DNA from 4 places in the Bacillus sp. 9.4 genome. Region 4 is predicted to be linked to each of the others. Evidence: riboswitches for the same ligand, from Rfam matches in the RefSeq annotation. Region 4 holds a riboswitch; each other region holds the start of a gene.

Region 1 (3,772 bases), on a different contig from region 4:
ACGTACAAAATGTGCCCTCTTTAAATGTGCTGACAGCGGGGCATCAAAAAGAAAACCGCCTCTCGTTAATGCATTCTTTTCAGCCGATAAATAAGAGCCGAGAGCCGCTACACATGCATGGTCTTCTTTTGCAAGTGCAGAAATCTCCTCCTCCATTACTTCGTACGTTTCATTCGGATAAAAAATCTGTTTTAATTTTTGATAATTCAAGCCGGTAATTCCCGGATTCGTTTCCACAAGCCAATGCCCTTGATCTGTATGACAGTTCAGCCAGGCTTTATGTTTTGTGTCGCCATGATCCGCACTAATTTTGGTTATTGGCGTTGTTGTCCCTGATACAATGACAATGTCCTCAAGTCCAGCTTCGGTGCTTTTGACAGCCAGCTGTGTATCCCCGCCCCCTGCTATAACCTTAGCATTTATTGAAAGGCCTAATTCGGATGCATATTCATTTGCTACCGTTCCAATTGCTGTTCCCGCTCTTACAAGAGGCGGAAGGATAGATGGAGAAAAGCCGAAAATGTCGCACATCTCTTCTGACCAAGTGTTTTGCTTCACATCAAATAGCAGGGTTTCTGTTGCCTGTGATGGTTCATATGTTAATATTCCGCTCAGTTGGTACGTCACCCAATCACTGATGCTTGTAAAGCTTGCAGTCTTTTCCCATAAAGAGGGCTGGCGCTGTTTTAATCCATAAAGCTTGAGCGCAGAAAAAAGTGCGGTTGGCAGGCGGCCTGTGCGGCTGTATATCTCTTCCCGATCGGGAATGCTCGCCTCCCACTCTCGGCCGCGATTATCGATGTTCGGCAGCCCGAGAAAAGGATTGCCGTTTTGATCAATCAAAACAATCCCCTGTCTTTGGCTCGTCGATGTCAAACCAATGATGTCAATATCACGCGAACGGGATAGCGCACGTTTTGCCAAATCCATCACCTGCTTCCACAGCACCTGAGGAGAAAAATAACGGCTGTCCGGGTAAAGCGTCTCTGTGGAATACACGATGTCCTCCCGTTCAACTGTTAGAACACTGCCAGTTACACTCACGACCGCTACCCTCGCATTGCCTGTGCCAATATCAAAAACGAGATAGCCTTTTTGTTTTTTCATTCTCTTAGCCTCCTTTCTTATACCCCTGTTTTCAGTTCGTCCTTGTTATACATTGTCGGAATATTAAGAGTTTTTTTACCCTTCCACTTTTTGAGGGCTTTATTCAGTATCGTCACGTGATGATCCTCCACTTCAAATGTTGCTCCAGCGAGATGCGGTGTTGCCAGAACATTAGGCAATGAAATCAATTCATAATCTGATTTCTCTGGAGGTTCATGATAAAAAACGTCTAATATCGCACCTCTGATTTTATGTTCTTTTAATACAGATAAAAGATCTTCACGGTTTACAACAACTGCTCTTGAAGTATTGACGAAAATCGCACTCTGTTTCATCAGATCAAAATACTTCCGATCAATAAGTCCAAGTGTTTCCTCAGTACGAGGCAGATGTACAGAAACGATATCACTGTCTGAAAACACCGTTTTAAGAGATACTTTTTCATACAACGGATGATCGTCTTGAATGTATGGATCGTAATACTTTATTTTACAGTCAAACGCAGTCAGCAGTTTTGCAATCCTTTGGCCAACCGCCCCGAACCCAATCATGCCAACCGTTTTTCCTGATAATTCATTTCCTTTAAATTTGACATAAGCCTGTAAGTAATCCCTGTCCCACTTTCCATCCTTCAGCCATTGATTCGAGACGCTGGTATGGCGGAGAAAGGTAATCACATTTCCAATAAACATTTCAGCAACGGCTTGTGCATTCCGCCCTGGTGTATAAAAAACAGGTATGCCTCTTTTTGAGGCAGCTGCCACATCCACATTGGAGGGCATTCCCCTGCAAACACCGACAAATGAAAGTTCGGGAACAGAAGCAAATACGCTGCCTGTTACCTGATCAAGCTCAGTAATCAAGCCTGTCGCATTTGTTGCTTTTAGCAACTGAATGAGTTCATCTTCCCGATATGCCCGGCCTTGTTCCTTCCAAGATTGATAAGCAACTGAGCCAAACAAGTTTTCAAGCTCTTTTCGTCCTTCTTCGTTGTACGGTGCTGTAACCAAAACCGTCATGGTGCAAAACATCCTTTTCATCGTATTTTTCATAAAAAAAATCTCTTTCCGAAGATGGAAAGAGATTCATATATAGGCGCGCTCTGTTACAGGCAGACGCCGGTATAAACCTTGCTTTCCTATCTTTCAAGCTGACGCTTGCTGGAATTGGCACAATAATGTTGCCGAGGTTTCATAGGGCCAGTCCCTCCACCTCTCTGGATAGAAAATGTTGAGTATGTAATTTTCAGAATAAAGAATACATTTATCATAAAGAAGTCTCAGATTGATGTCAATCTCTTTTTTCAGAATTGACGTTATGATCCGAAATGTTATAATTCTTACAAAATATCTAACTAGAGAGAGGAACTGGGCCATGAAATCTTTTGCCACACAACAAAACGGCATTTTCAAATCCGTTTGCTCGCTGGACTGCCCGGATCAGTGCGGATTGTTAATACATAAAAAAGACGGGAAAATCGTAAAAGTGCAAGGAGACCCTGATCATCCTGTCACAGCCGGAAACATATGCAACAAAGTCCGGAATATGACGGAGCGCATATATGATAAAAAGCGGCTTACTACACCGCTCAAACGAACAGGTGCGAAAGGCCAAGCGATATTTGAACCGATTTCTTGGGAAGAGGCAATCGATACGATCACCTCCCGCTGGAAACAGCTGATTGATGAAGAGGGAGCTGAAAGCATACTTCCTTACAGCTTTTACGGAAATATGGGGAAATTGACAGCTGAAGGAATGGACCGCCGCTTTTTTTACCGCATGGGGTCAAGCCAGCTTGAACGGACGATTTGCAGCAAAGCGGGATCTGAAGGCTATAAATATACAATGGGCATAAGCGCGGGAATCGATCCTGAGGAAACCATTCATACAAAACTATTTATTTTTTGGGGAATCAACGCGGTCAGCACAAATATGCACCAAATTACGATCGCCCAAAAAGCGCGAAAACAAGGTGCCAAAATTGTCGTGATCGATGTGCATAAAAATCAAACAGGACGTCTCGCAGATTGGTTTATTCCAATAAAGCCGGGAACCGACAGTGCACTTGCTCTTGGCATCATGCACATTTTATTTAAAGAAAATATGCATGATGAAGCATTTCTGTCCGAGTACACGGTTGGCTATGAAGACCTCCGTGAACACGTGAAACAATATGATCCTAAAAAGGTATCGACGATCACCGGTGTCAGTACCGAAGATATTTACCGACTGGCAAAAATGTACGGGGAAACCTCCCCTTCTTTTATCAGAATCGGAAACGGACCCCAGCATCACGATAACGGCGGGATGATTGTAAGGACGATTGCCTGTCTTCCGGCGATCACCGGCCAATGGCTGCACACAGGGGGCGGCGCAATTAAGCATAACAGCGGAATTTTAGAATATAACACAAATGCCTTGCAACGGCCCGACTTATTGAAAGGGCGCACCCCGAGGTCATTTAATATGAATCAGCTTGGCAAGGTGCTTTTGGAAACAGACCCGCCTATTCGCTCTCTATTTATTTACGGAACGAACCCTGCCGTCGTCGCGCCCGAAGCAAACAAAGTCAGACAGGGCTTGCTGCGGGAAGACTTGTTTACTGTGGTTCATGATTTGTTTTTAACGGAAACGGCTGCATATGCGGACATTGTACTGCCTGCAA
Region 2 (3,772 bases), on a different contig from region 4:
AATGGAGGTTTCGGAGCAGGGGGATTTGGCCAATTGGATGATCCCGGGAAAAATGGTAAAAGGGATGGGCGGCGCTATGGATCTCGTCAACGGGGCGAAACGGATCGTTGTCATCATGGAGCACGTCAATAAGCATGGTGAATCAAAGGTGAAAAAAACATGCTCCCTTCCGCTGACAGGCCAGAAAGTCGTACACAGGCTGATTACGGATTTGGCTGTATTTGATTTTGTGAACGGCCGCATGACACTGACGGAGCTTCAGGATGGTGTCACAATTGAAGAGGTTTATGAAAAAACAGAAGCTGATTTCGCTGTAAGCCAGTCTGTACTCAATTCTTAATGGGAAGGTGTTTGACATGAGAAAACAAGTCGCCTTGGTGACAGGGGCTGCCGGCGGAATTGGATTCGAAATCGCGAGGGAATTCGCCCGGGAAGGTGCCAGCGTCATCGTTTCAGACCTCCGTCCGGAAGCATGTGAAAAAGCAGCCTCCAAGCTTGCAGAAGAAGGCTTTGACGCGGCGGCCATTCCGTATGATGTGACAAAGGAAGCGCAAGTTGCTTATACGGTGAACGTCATCCAAAAACAATTCGGCCGCTTGGATATTCTGGTGAACAATGCCGGTATTCAGCACGTCGCTCCGATTGAAGAGTTTCCGACAGACACCTTTGAACAGCTGATCAAGGTCATGCTGACGGCCCCCTTTATTGCAATGAAGCATGTTTTTCCGATCATGAAAAAACAGCAGTTTGGCAGAATCATTAATATCGCGTCTGTTAATGGTTTAGTCGGCTTTGCAGGGAAATCCGCTTACAATAGCGCCAAGCACGGCGTCATTGGACTCACAAAAGTAGGGGCGCTGGAAGGCGCGCCCCACGGCATAACAGTCAATGCGCTCTGTCCGGGTTATGTCGATACCCAGCTTGTACGCAATCAGCTTAGCGATCTATCGAAAACTAGAAATGTCCCTTACGACTCTGTACTTGAACAAGTCATTTTTCCGCTTGTGCCGCAAAAGCGACTGCTTTCCGTCAAGGAAATTGCGGATTATGCCGTGTTTTTGGCAAGCGAGAAGGCGAAGGGCGTCACTGGGCAGGCTGTCGTCCTTGATGGGGGCTACACCGCACAATGACATAAAAAACACACTTGCTCCGCTAGGGAATCAAGTGTGTTTTTTCTTTGCTTATTTCCAAACATCATTAGCGATCTCAACCACATGGCGGAGCTTCGCCCATTGCTGTTCTTCAGTCAGCTTATTGCCTTCCTCAGTTGAAGCGAATCCGCATTGAGGGCTGAGGCAAAGCTGGTCTAAGCTTACATAACGGGATGCTTCTTCGATACGGCGTTTCACGTCATCCGGATTTTCAAGCTCACCGAATTTAGATGTCACTAAGCCAAGAACAAGCTGAAGATCAGACCGTTTTACGTAACGGAGCGGCTCAAATCCGCCTGAGCGTGAATCATCATACTCTAAGAAAAGTCCGTCAAGATTCAAGCCGTCAAAAATGGTTTCGGCTGCTGCGTCATAGCCGCCTTCCGCTGTCCAAGTGGACTGGAAGTTGCCGCGACAAATATGCATGGTTACCGTCAAGTCATCCGGGCGGTCTGCAATCGCGTCGTTAATAGATTTCGCAAACAGCTGGCGAAGCTCATCAGGCGTTGTTCCGAACGCTTCGATTTGTTTTAAGCCTTTTTCTGATAAGAAAACGGCCCACGCTGTATCATCGAGCTGGAGGTAGCGGCAGCCTCTGTCATAAAACGCTTGAATCGCTTTTTTATATGCTTTGGATACATCATGCTGGAAAAGGTGATAATCTTTTTTATACGCATCCTTTTCCAGTTTTCCGCGGAAAAACAGCATATTCGGGCTTGGAATCGTCATCTTTGGCGTCGCGTCACCGGCAATGCTATGGAGAAATGAATAATCTTCAAGCATTGGGTGAGTTGAAAAGTCGATATCACCTGTGACTTTAATGCCGCGTGCTTTTGTCTGTACGTTATGGAATTGGATTCCGTGCTCAGGAGTAAACGGCTCAACGCCATCTAAGTTTTCCAGGAAATCAAAGTGCCACCACGCTCTGCGGAATTCACCGTCTGTCACGACGTTCAGGCCGGTTTCCTTCTGTTTTTCCACAATGCGGATGATTTCATCGTTTTCAATTTGGCGAAGCTGCTCAGCCGTAATTTCGCCGGCCGCTTTTTGCAGCCGCGCTTTTTTAACGGGCTCAGATCTCAGCAGGCTTCCGACTTGATCCGCGCGAAACGGCGGTTTTTTTCTTTGAAGTGATTTTTGTTCTGCGGGTGTTGTTTGTTGTGACATGTTGTCCATTCCTTCTTTCCATTCAAATATAAAAAAGCTCTTCCTTTGGATAAGGAAGAGCTTGCGTGACAATCTCAACCTTATCTTCAAGAGCAATCATTGCTCTAAAGGATTTAGCACCATTCTGTTAAACAGCGGTTGCCGGGTATCGCAGGGCCAGTCCCTCCACCTCTCTTGATAAGGAAAACCTTTTTATGAAATTTTCTGATAGTATCTATTATTCACACATTTTCTATTTCTGTCAATGATAGATTATCTCCACACATCGTTGGCAATGTCGATGACATGGCGAAGCTTTGCCCATTGCTGCTCCTCTGTCAGAAGGTTGCCTTCTTCTGTAGAGGCGAAACCGCACTGCGGGCTCAGGCATAGCTGGTCCAAGCTGACAAAATGCGCGGCTTCATTAATACGGCGTTTCACATCCTCAGGATTTTCAAGCTCGCCGTATTTCGATGTGATCAAGCCGAGCACAATTTGCAGATCCTTGCGCTTCACAAAACGGAGCGGATCAAAGTTACCGGAGCGGTCATCATCGTATTCCAAGAACAGGCCGTCAAGGTTTAAGCCGTCCAAAATCGTTTCCGCTACAGCGTCGTACCCTCCTGATGCCGCCCAGGTTGAGCGGAAGTTGCCGCGGCAAATGTGCATTGTGATCGTTAAATCGTCAGGCCGGTCTGCGACGGCATCGTTAATTGTTTTGGCAAATATGGCTGGCAATGTTTCTGGATCACCGCCGAGCGCCCGGACAACCTCTCTGCCTTTTTCCTCAAAGAAGAGAGACCATGACGTATCATCAAGCTGGAGATAACGGCAGCCAGCATCATAGAAGGCTTTGATTGCTTTTTTGTACGCTTGGGCCAGATCATGAAAGTATTCCTCTTGATCGTCATAAATCCCTTTATCCGCCTTTTCGCCAAAAAACAGCATATTTGGGCTGGGAATGGTCAATTTTGGCGTCGCGTTACCGGCAATCTCATGTAAAAATTGATAATCAGCAAGCGCTGGGTGGCTCGTAAAATCGAGTTTTCCCGTCACTTTGATGCTGCGCGCTTTCGTTTTTGTGTTATGGAACTGAATCCCCTCAGCCGGGATGAACGGTTCCACACCGTCAAGCCCTTCCAGGAAGTCATAATGCCACCAAGAACGCCGGAATTCCCCGTCTGTTACCACATCGAGACCGATTTCTTTTTGTTTTTCCACGATGCGGATGATCTCTTGATTTTCGATATCACGAAGCTGTTCTGCTGTCATCTCACCAGCCGCTTTTTTTTGCCGGGCTTGCTTTACCGGAACGGAACGAAGCAAACTGCCGACATGATCGGCGCGGAAAGGTGCTTTGCGTTGTTTTTCTGTTTTTTGTCCTGCAACATTCGTTTGTTGAGCCATGTTATTCGCCTCTTTTCTGAAATATTGAGCATGTAAAAAGCTCTTCCTTTGTGTAAGGAAGAGCTTGA
Region 3 (3,772 bases), on a different contig from region 4:
TCAGAAAGTTCATGGATGACCGACGGCTTACAGCACCCGCATTGATTGCTGCATGTGCCCTTGCAGGAATGAGGCCAGTCAATATGGATATAGTCATTGTCAAATGAAGCATGGTTGCAATAAATGCGGTCTTTCTCCACAATGCCTTCAAGCAAAGGATATACAAAAAAGTCCATTCCACCGCTTATGACATAAAACGGAATCTCGTGCTCATTGATAAATGCTACAAATTCCCGAAAGCCTTCCCTGATTTTTGCATCTTCCAATACAAAACTTGTAATCTCTTCTTTTAAACGGCTGGGCAGAAGGCCGAACATCCGCCCGACACCTTCCTTGATCGACAGCGTTTTGGAAAGTACGCCGTCTTTTAATGCCACCCACTCTGGGGGAGCAAATGTTTTCATGATATTTATAATGTTGTCGTTCATCGTGATTGTTCCGTCAAAATCACAAATAATAAAAGGTTTTCGAGTCGTCATACGGCTTCAACCTTTCCCCATTTATCTAGCGCAAGCTTAAGATCCTTGCATTGTTCGGCTTTTTCATCAATCGGCTGGGCCTCTAGGACCGCATCAATAATGGCTCTGAACGCTCGCCCCCCGCCTTGGGCACCGTTCGGATGTCCATGTACGCCTCCTCCGGCGTTAATAATGTGGTCTATGCCGAAATCACGCATTAATAGCGGAACCATGCCGGGATGAATGCCTGCTGACGGAACAGCAAATGTTTGGTTAAAAGCATCCTCTCTCACACATTCTTCATGAATCGCCAGTGCATCTGCTCTTGGAAGCGCAACCGAACCATATGGAGACGGAAAGAGGCTGAAGTCAGCACCGCAATATCGGTTTAATTTTCCGAGTAAAAGAGCGTGAGAAAAACCGTAAAACGGAGAAGACGTAAACGCTCCGCTCACTGCTGGATGCGCCATAATCGGAACTGGGATTTCAGGATCTTCCGCAAGGCCTTGCATAACGTCCAAGCCGTAAGCGAAGACATTAAACAAAAGCGCATCCGCTCCCAACTCGGCGGCGCGTCTCGCTTTGTCTTTCAGATCAGCCGTACGTCCGGTCAAATTCACCGCATACAGCGTTTTATGTCCAGTTTGTTCATACGTTTCTTTCAATATTTGCTTTCCTTCTGCAATTCTTGTTTCAAAAGGCGCTAGACCAGTCTCAAAGAAAATTTCATCGTCTTTAATCAAGTCAACTCCGCCAAGCGCCTGCTGCCGGAGCTGTTCTTTAATATCACTCAGGTCCCTTCCGATTACGCCTTTAAATATGCTCATTAACAGCGGTCTCTCAAACTCTCCCAGCAGCTTCCGGATGCCGTATACGCCAAACTTCGGTCCCGGCAGTGCACGCTTAAATGCTTCAGAGAAGTGAAGATCGATTAATTTGATTTTTCCGTCTAGGGACAGCTTGCCAAACACTGTTGTCAGCAAAGTCGGAATATCCTGAGAGAAATTGATTTCAGGATAGGCAATTGTGATGACCGCTTGTTTTTCTGATGCAGCAGTTCCCTCTCTCTCCTCAACTTTTATCACCCGCCCCTTGTGCTTTTGCATTTGCTCCTGTTTTACAAGGGGCAGATCAGTCCAGGAGCCTACTGTCAATCCTGTTGCGATTTGTTCTGCTTTCTTCTCTGTATCGGCTCCCGGTTCGGTCAGGAGATATGTCGCTAATAACTCACTCATGCCAGAGCTCCTTTCATTTTCATCCATATCAAAAAACCTCTTCAAACTGCAATCGCGTCTAAAGAGGTTTCGTTTCTCGTCCGAATCTTATCTCTCAGCCGCCAGCTGCAAGAATTAGCACCGTGCTTTATAAGTCGGTTGCCGGGCTTCATCGGGCTCGTCCCTCTGCCTGCTCTTGATAAGAAAATATAGATTTTATAAATTATTTTGAATTATCCCATCGTTATAAGGTCTTGTCAATGCTTTTTTGGGTAAACAGGTTCAGTTTGCCAATTCGATAAGCGGCTTCCTTAAGTCTTTCTTCACTTGTTAAAAGTCCGACTCTGACGTAGCCCTCGCCATATTCACCGAAGCCGTTTCCAGCCGCAACCGCTACATTCGCTTTTTCCAGCAAAAGATCTGAGAACTGCTCAGAAGTATAGCCTTCAGGCACAGGCAGCCATGCAAAAAAAGAACCTGCGGGAGCTGTTACATCCCAGCCGATTTCCCGGCATGCCGTGATCCAAGCGTTTCTCCTGCTCTCATATCTGGCATTTTGCTCTGCCACACACGTCTGATCGGCTAACAGTGCCTCTGCTGCAGCCTCCTGAGTTGCTCCGAAAAGACTGACAAACATATGGTCTTGATAAAGATTGATCGCTTCAATGACCGAAGCGTTTCCGACGGCAAAGCCAACCCGCCATCCTGCCATATTATACGTTTTTGACAGCGTGTAAATTTCAATTCCGATATCCTTCGCACCTTCAGTCTGCAAAAAGCTGAAAGGCTTGCAGCCGTCAAATCCTACAGCGCCGTAAGCAAAATCGTGAACGACGCAGATTCCGTTTTCAGCCGCAAAACGCACGGTATCTTCAAAGAACTCGGAAGTAGCAACAGCTCCAGTCGGATTATTCGGATAATTCAAATACATCAATTTCGCCTGTTCCCTTACTTCAGCGGTTATGCTGCTGTAATCAGGGAGAAACGCCCTGTCCTTTACGAGCGGCATCATTTCCATCTTTGCTTTTGCAAGTGTGACACCCGACCAGTAATCAGGATAACCCGGATCGGGAACTAAAATCGTATCACCAGGATTCAACAAGCATTGCGGGAGCTCGACTAGACCCGCTTTTCCGCCGAATAATACAGCGACTTCGGTTTCCGGATCCAGATCAATGCCGTATTCTCTTTTGTAAAATGCAGCAGCCGCTGACTTCAGACGGTATGAGCCGCGAAAAGACGAATATTTATGATTCTCAGGATCAGCAACAGCTCGTTTCATCTCCTCAACAATATGTTCAGGAGTCGGCTGATCTGGATTTCCCTGTCCCAGATTGATAACGTCATGTCCTTCTGCGAGCTTTCGGTTCACTTTCTGCACCAGAGAAGCGAAGAATTGTTTAGGCAATTCCTTCAATACATGAGACTGTTCAAATTTCATCTATTCTCACCTTCTAAAAAAATCTTGAAATGATAGTCCATCATCATATATGGTTAAATGAAAAAAGTAAAGAAAAATTTGGGGTGTTAAAAAGATGAAATGGACGATATCTTGTCTTCAATTTGATATTTCATACGGAAAACCTTCGGAAAATATAAAAAAAGCTGAATTTTTCATCGAAAAAGAAAGCAAACATGCTGATGTTCTTGTTCTGCCTGAATTATGGACGACCGGATATGATCTGGCCAATCTTGATGAACTCGCTGATGAAGACGGCCGCTCCGCTCAGAGCTGGCTGAAGAAAACGGCAAAAAAACATGGTGTTCATATTGTCGCCGGATCGGTCGCTGTCAGAAAGAATTCTGATGTTTATAATACAATGTACATCGCGGATAAGGAAGGGCAAATCATTAAAGAGTACAGAAAAGCCCATCTTTTTCAGCTGATGGATGAGCATCTGTATTTATCAGCCGGTTCCGAAGACGGATACTTTGAGCTTGACGGCGTCAAAAGCTCAGGATTGATCTGTTACGATATCCGTTTTCCGGAATGGATCAGAAAACATACGACAAAAGGCGCCAACGTGCTGTTTATTTCTGCGGAATGGCCTCTTCCCCGCCTTGATCATTGGAAAAGCCTGCTTATTGCGCGGGCCATTG
Region 4 (3,772 bases):
GAGCATACCAAAAGATTTGCGTTACTCAGGAGAACACGAGTGGGTAAAAGTTGAAGGAGAAAAAGCCAGAATCGGAATTACGCATTTTGCCCAGTCCGAACTAGGCGACATCGTGTTTGTCGAACTTCCTGAAGTGGGCGCTGAAATCAAAGCGGACGAGCCATTCGGCAGTGTTGAATCCGTTAAAACGGTATCTGAGCTTTATGCACCGATTAACGGAACGGTTGTGGAAGTAAACGAAGATCTTGATGACAGTCCGGAATTCGTCAACGAATCTCCGTACGAAAAAGCATGGATGATCGTCGTTGAGCCATCCGACGCTTCTGAAATTGAAAAACTGATGACAGCAGAGCAATACGAAGAGATGACACAAGAAGACTAAAACAGGATAGCCGTAAAAGCAATTGGACACGCTAACGTTATGGGAGGTGTCCAATATGGCTTTCGACAAACAAAAGCTCGATGTCACCAATGACGTGACAGGCCGCTTTCAAAATGGCCGGCTCTCGTTATATCATGATAATGAGATGATCGGCCAAATGACAAGCATGAATGAATATGAGCTTAAGTCCGGTTATTCCTTTGAAAATGAGAAATTTTATAAGACAGCCGATGTGGTCTCTGGAGACGACGCAAAATATGTAGATTGTGACTACGAAAACGGCTGGTGTTAATGTTGGCGGTGAATTTCACTGCCTTCTTTTACAATCTGAACGTTTCAAATTTGACGCGGCAGGTGAACAAGATGAAGATGGATGAGCTGGAAAAGGTTATGATTGTCGAGGGGAAATCAGATAAAGAGAAAATCGAAAGCGTCCTGAATGAACCGGTGCGCATTATCTGCACAAACGGAACAATCAGCCAGCTGAGGCTCGAGGAATTGGCTGACGAGCTTTATGATAAAGACGTCTATATATTAGTTGATGCTGATGAATCAGGTGAGAAATTGAGAAAACAGCTGAAGCGTGAATTTAATGAAGCCTGCCATCTCCATATCGACAGAGCCTATAAGGAAGTAGCGGCTGCGCCCAGGCACCATGTCGCCTCTGTATTGCTGCGTGCGAATCTGAATGTCCATACTATTTTTCTTGAAAGAAAGTCCCGAGGTGTATAGCATGAAAGAACTCCAAGAACACGAACTTGATCATATTGAAGATGATGTGTACCTTCTATATTTATATACTCCGTTTTGCGGCACCTGCCAGCTTGCAAGCAAAATGCTGACAGTGGTGAAAGAAATGCTGCCGGATGTCGCCTTCTATCAAAACAATGTCAATTACTCTCCGACATTCGCAAAAGCGTATCAAATTGAAAGCGTCCCTTGTTTTCTGCTGTTTAAAGGCGGAAAGGTGGTCGAAAGAGGATATGCATTTCATTCCGTTTCTTATTTATATGAGCTGATCAAACAAAAATCATCTTCCGCATCCCATTTATGACATATTTCTCAGCATATCCAATGAAATTGTCGTTCGTTTTATAAAGGGGTTCTTGCGACAAAGAGAGAAATGTGTATGTATGACCAACAAATAGGAGGTTGTACATATGGAGAAAGCGGAAGTTTTAGAAGATGAGTATCAGCATCTGTTTTTAAAACCCCTTTTGAATGCCTCAACATTGCTCATTACCTTCCAAGGAGAAGCAGAAGCCTTAACCGTCTCAATAAACGAACAGGGAGAAATGAAAAAAGTTTCTCCGCCCCAAACGTCCAACCTGACCTTTTACGGAAACCAAACGGAAATTATTGATTTATTGCACGGAGACATTTCCCTTCAGCACCTGATTCGGAGCGGAAGCCTCAAAGTAAAGGGATCATTCAGGGCCCTGTTAAAACTGGAAGCCATTCTCTGGCTGACAAATGGGTTTTTTCAGAGGATTTTAAAAAATTAAAAAATAATAAATTATTATAATAGTAAAAGTTGACATCATTTATTTTATTGACATTTAATCATTCGCCGTGCTATTCTACATTAAGAATTTCCGGACGAAAAAGACTATATATTTCTCTTATCAAGAGAGGTGGAGGGAAGTGCCCTATGAAGCCCGGCAACCATCAACACTGTTGAAATGGTGCCAATTCACACGAAGCGTTCAGCTTTGAAAGATGAGAGAAAGGCATTTTATATAAGCCTTTCTGCTCAAGTGTGCAGAAAGGCTTTTCTTTTGCAGAAAAAACCGGAAGATTTCTTAGAATAGTGTTAAGGCAGGTGATTGCTTTGATCAATCTTCAGGATGTTTCAAAAGTTTACAAGTCGAAACATGGAGATGTCAATGCTGTCCAAAATGTCTCGCTTTCCATTAAAAAAGGTGAGATTTTTGGAATTATAGGATATAGCGGAGCTGGTAAGAGTTCCTTAATCCGTCTGCTGAACGGCCTTGAGAAACCAACCTCAGGAACCGTGGAAGTGGCGGGAACCAAGATTAATGAAGTAAATGGACGCGGTTTAAGAAAAGCACGCCATGAAATCAGTATGATTTTCCAGCATTTCAATTTGCTTTGGTCGCGGACCGTCAGAGATAATATCATGTTTCCTTTAGAAATTGCCGGGGTGAAAAAGAGCGAGCGGATCAAGCGCGCCAATGAACTGATTAAACTGGTAGGTTTAGAAGGAAAAGAAAAATCATATCCGTCCCAGCTGAGCGGCGGGCAGAAGCAGCGTGTCGGAATTGCCAGAGCGCTTGCAAACAATCCGAAGGTTCTCCTTTGTGACGAAGCGACATCAGCATTAGATCCGCAAACGACAGATTCAATTCTGGATCTATTGTCCGATATTAATGAAAGGCTCGGTTTGACGATTGTGCTGATTACGCACGAAATGCATGTCATCCGCAAAATCTGCAACAGAGTCGCCGTCATGGAAAACGGCAAGGTGGTCGAAGAAGGCGAGGTTCTCGATGTCTTTAAAAATCCAAAGGAACATATGACAAAACGATTTGTTCAACAGGTGACAGAGCCGGAAGAAACGAAAGAGACGCTTCAGCACCTTCTTGATGATACAGCATCAGGAAAAATGGTTCAGCTCACATTTGTCGGTGAGTCAGCTGAACAGCCTCTGATTACAGAGATGATCAGAAACTTCAATGTCAGCGTCAATATTCTGCAAGGGAAAATTTCGCAGACGAAGGATGGGGCTTACGGTTCACTGTTCATCCACATTGACGGAGACGAGGAAGAAGTGCAAAACGTGATCCGATTCATTAATGACAAACAGGTGAAAGCAGAGGTGATCACGAATGTTTGAAAAATACTTCCCGAACGTTGATTTAACTGAATTATGGAACGCGACATATGAAACACTTTATATGACGCTGATTTCTTTACTGTTTGCTTTTGTCATCGGGGTCATCCTCGGCTTGCTGCTCTTTCTGACGAGCAAAGGAAGCCTCTGGCAGAATAAAGCGGTCAACTCTGTGATTTCGGCCGTTGTTAACATATTCAGATCGATTCCGTTCCTTATTTTAATTATTTTACTATTAGGTTTTACGAAATTTTTAGTCGGCACGATCTTAGGGCCAAACGCCGCATTGCCGGCGCTGGTAATCGGCTCGGCACCATTTTACGCGCGCCTTGTTGAAATCGCGCTGCGTGAGGTGGATAAAGGTGTGATTGAAGCCGCTAAATCAATGGGCGCGAAAACGTCTACGATTATTTTCAAAGTGCTGATTCCGGAATCAATGCCTGCTCTTATTTCTGGCATTACGGTTACTGCCATCGCTTTGATCGGCTCAACGGCAATTGCCGGAGCCATTGGTTCAGGAGGCCTTGGAAACCTTG

Evidence for each region. Region 4 has a riboswitch for S-adenosylmethionine ahead of metN (methionine ABC transporter ATP-binding protein MetN). Riboswitches for the same ligand answer to the same signal wherever they lie in the genome.
Region 1: it holds a riboswitch for S-adenosylmethionine, as region 4 does, so the genes downstream of both, ACZ07B_RS00120 (2-hydroxyacid dehydrogenase) here and metN (methionine ABC transporter ATP-binding protein MetN) in region 4, are expected to answer to the same signal.
Region 2: it holds a riboswitch for S-adenosylmethionine, as region 4 does, so the genes downstream of both, ACZ07B_RS16480 (5-methyltetrahydropteroyltriglutamate--homocysteine S-methyltransferase) here and metN (methionine ABC transporter ATP-binding protein MetN) in region 4, are expected to answer to the same signal.
Region 3: it holds a riboswitch for S-adenosylmethionine, as region 4 does, so the genes downstream of both, mtnW (2,3-diketo-5-methylthiopentyl-1-phosphate enolase) here and metN (methionine ABC transporter ATP-binding protein MetN) in region 4, are expected to answer to the same signal.

Annotation. Positions count from the first base shown of each region.
Region 1 covers NZ_JBVFMU010000001.1:26,688-30,459, forward strand. The annotation lists gene ACZ07B_RS00115 (FGGY-family carbohydrate kinase) at 1-1,107, opposite strand, end outside; gene ACZ07B_RS00120 (2-hydroxyacid dehydrogenase) at 1,125-2,159, opposite strand; SAM riboswitch class I at 2,243-2,334, opposite strand; gene ACZ07B_RS00125 (molybdopterin oxidoreductase family protein) at 2,482-3,772, shown strand, end outside.
Region 2 covers NZ_JBVFMU010000004.1:137,427-141,198, reverse strand. The annotation lists gene ACZ07B_RS16490 (CoA transferase subunit B) at 1-340, shown strand, start outside; gene ACZ07B_RS16485 (3-hydroxybutyrate dehydrogenase) at 357-1,130, shown strand; gene ACZ07B_RS16480 (5-methyltetrahydropteroyltriglutamate--homocysteine S-methyltransferase) at 1,182-2,318, opposite strand; SAM riboswitch class I at 2,396-2,502, opposite strand; gene ACZ07B_RS16475 (5-methyltetrahydropteroyltriglutamate--homocysteine S-methyltransferase) at 2,571-3,704, opposite strand.
Region 3 covers NZ_JBVFMU010000002.1:550,894-554,665, forward strand. The annotation lists gene mtnX (2-hydroxy-3-keto-5-methylthiopentenyl-1-phosphate phosphatase) at 1-479, opposite strand, end outside; gene mtnW (2,3-diketo-5-methylthiopentyl-1-phosphate enolase) at 476-1,693, opposite strand; SAM riboswitch class I at 1,778-1,878, opposite strand; gene mtnE (methionine-glutamine aminotransferase) at 1,917-3,113, opposite strand; gene ACZ07B_RS09345 (carbon-nitrogen family hydrolase) at 3,208-3,772, shown strand, end outside.
Region 4 covers NZ_JBVFMU010000003.1:237,768-241,539, reverse strand. The annotation lists gene gcvH (glycine cleavage system protein GcvH) at 1-382, shown strand, start outside; gene ACZ07B_RS13290 (YusG family protein) at 438-674, shown strand; gene ACZ07B_RS13285 (toprim domain-containing protein) at 752-1,114, shown strand; gene ACZ07B_RS13280 (thioredoxin family protein) at 1,116-1,436, shown strand; gene ACZ07B_RS13275 (SCP2 sterol-binding domain-containing protein) at 1,543-1,887, shown strand; SAM riboswitch class I at 2,002-2,108, shown strand; gene metN (methionine ABC transporter ATP-binding protein MetN) at 2,214-3,239, shown strand; gene metP (methionine ABC transporter permease MetP) at 3,232-3,772, shown strand, end outside.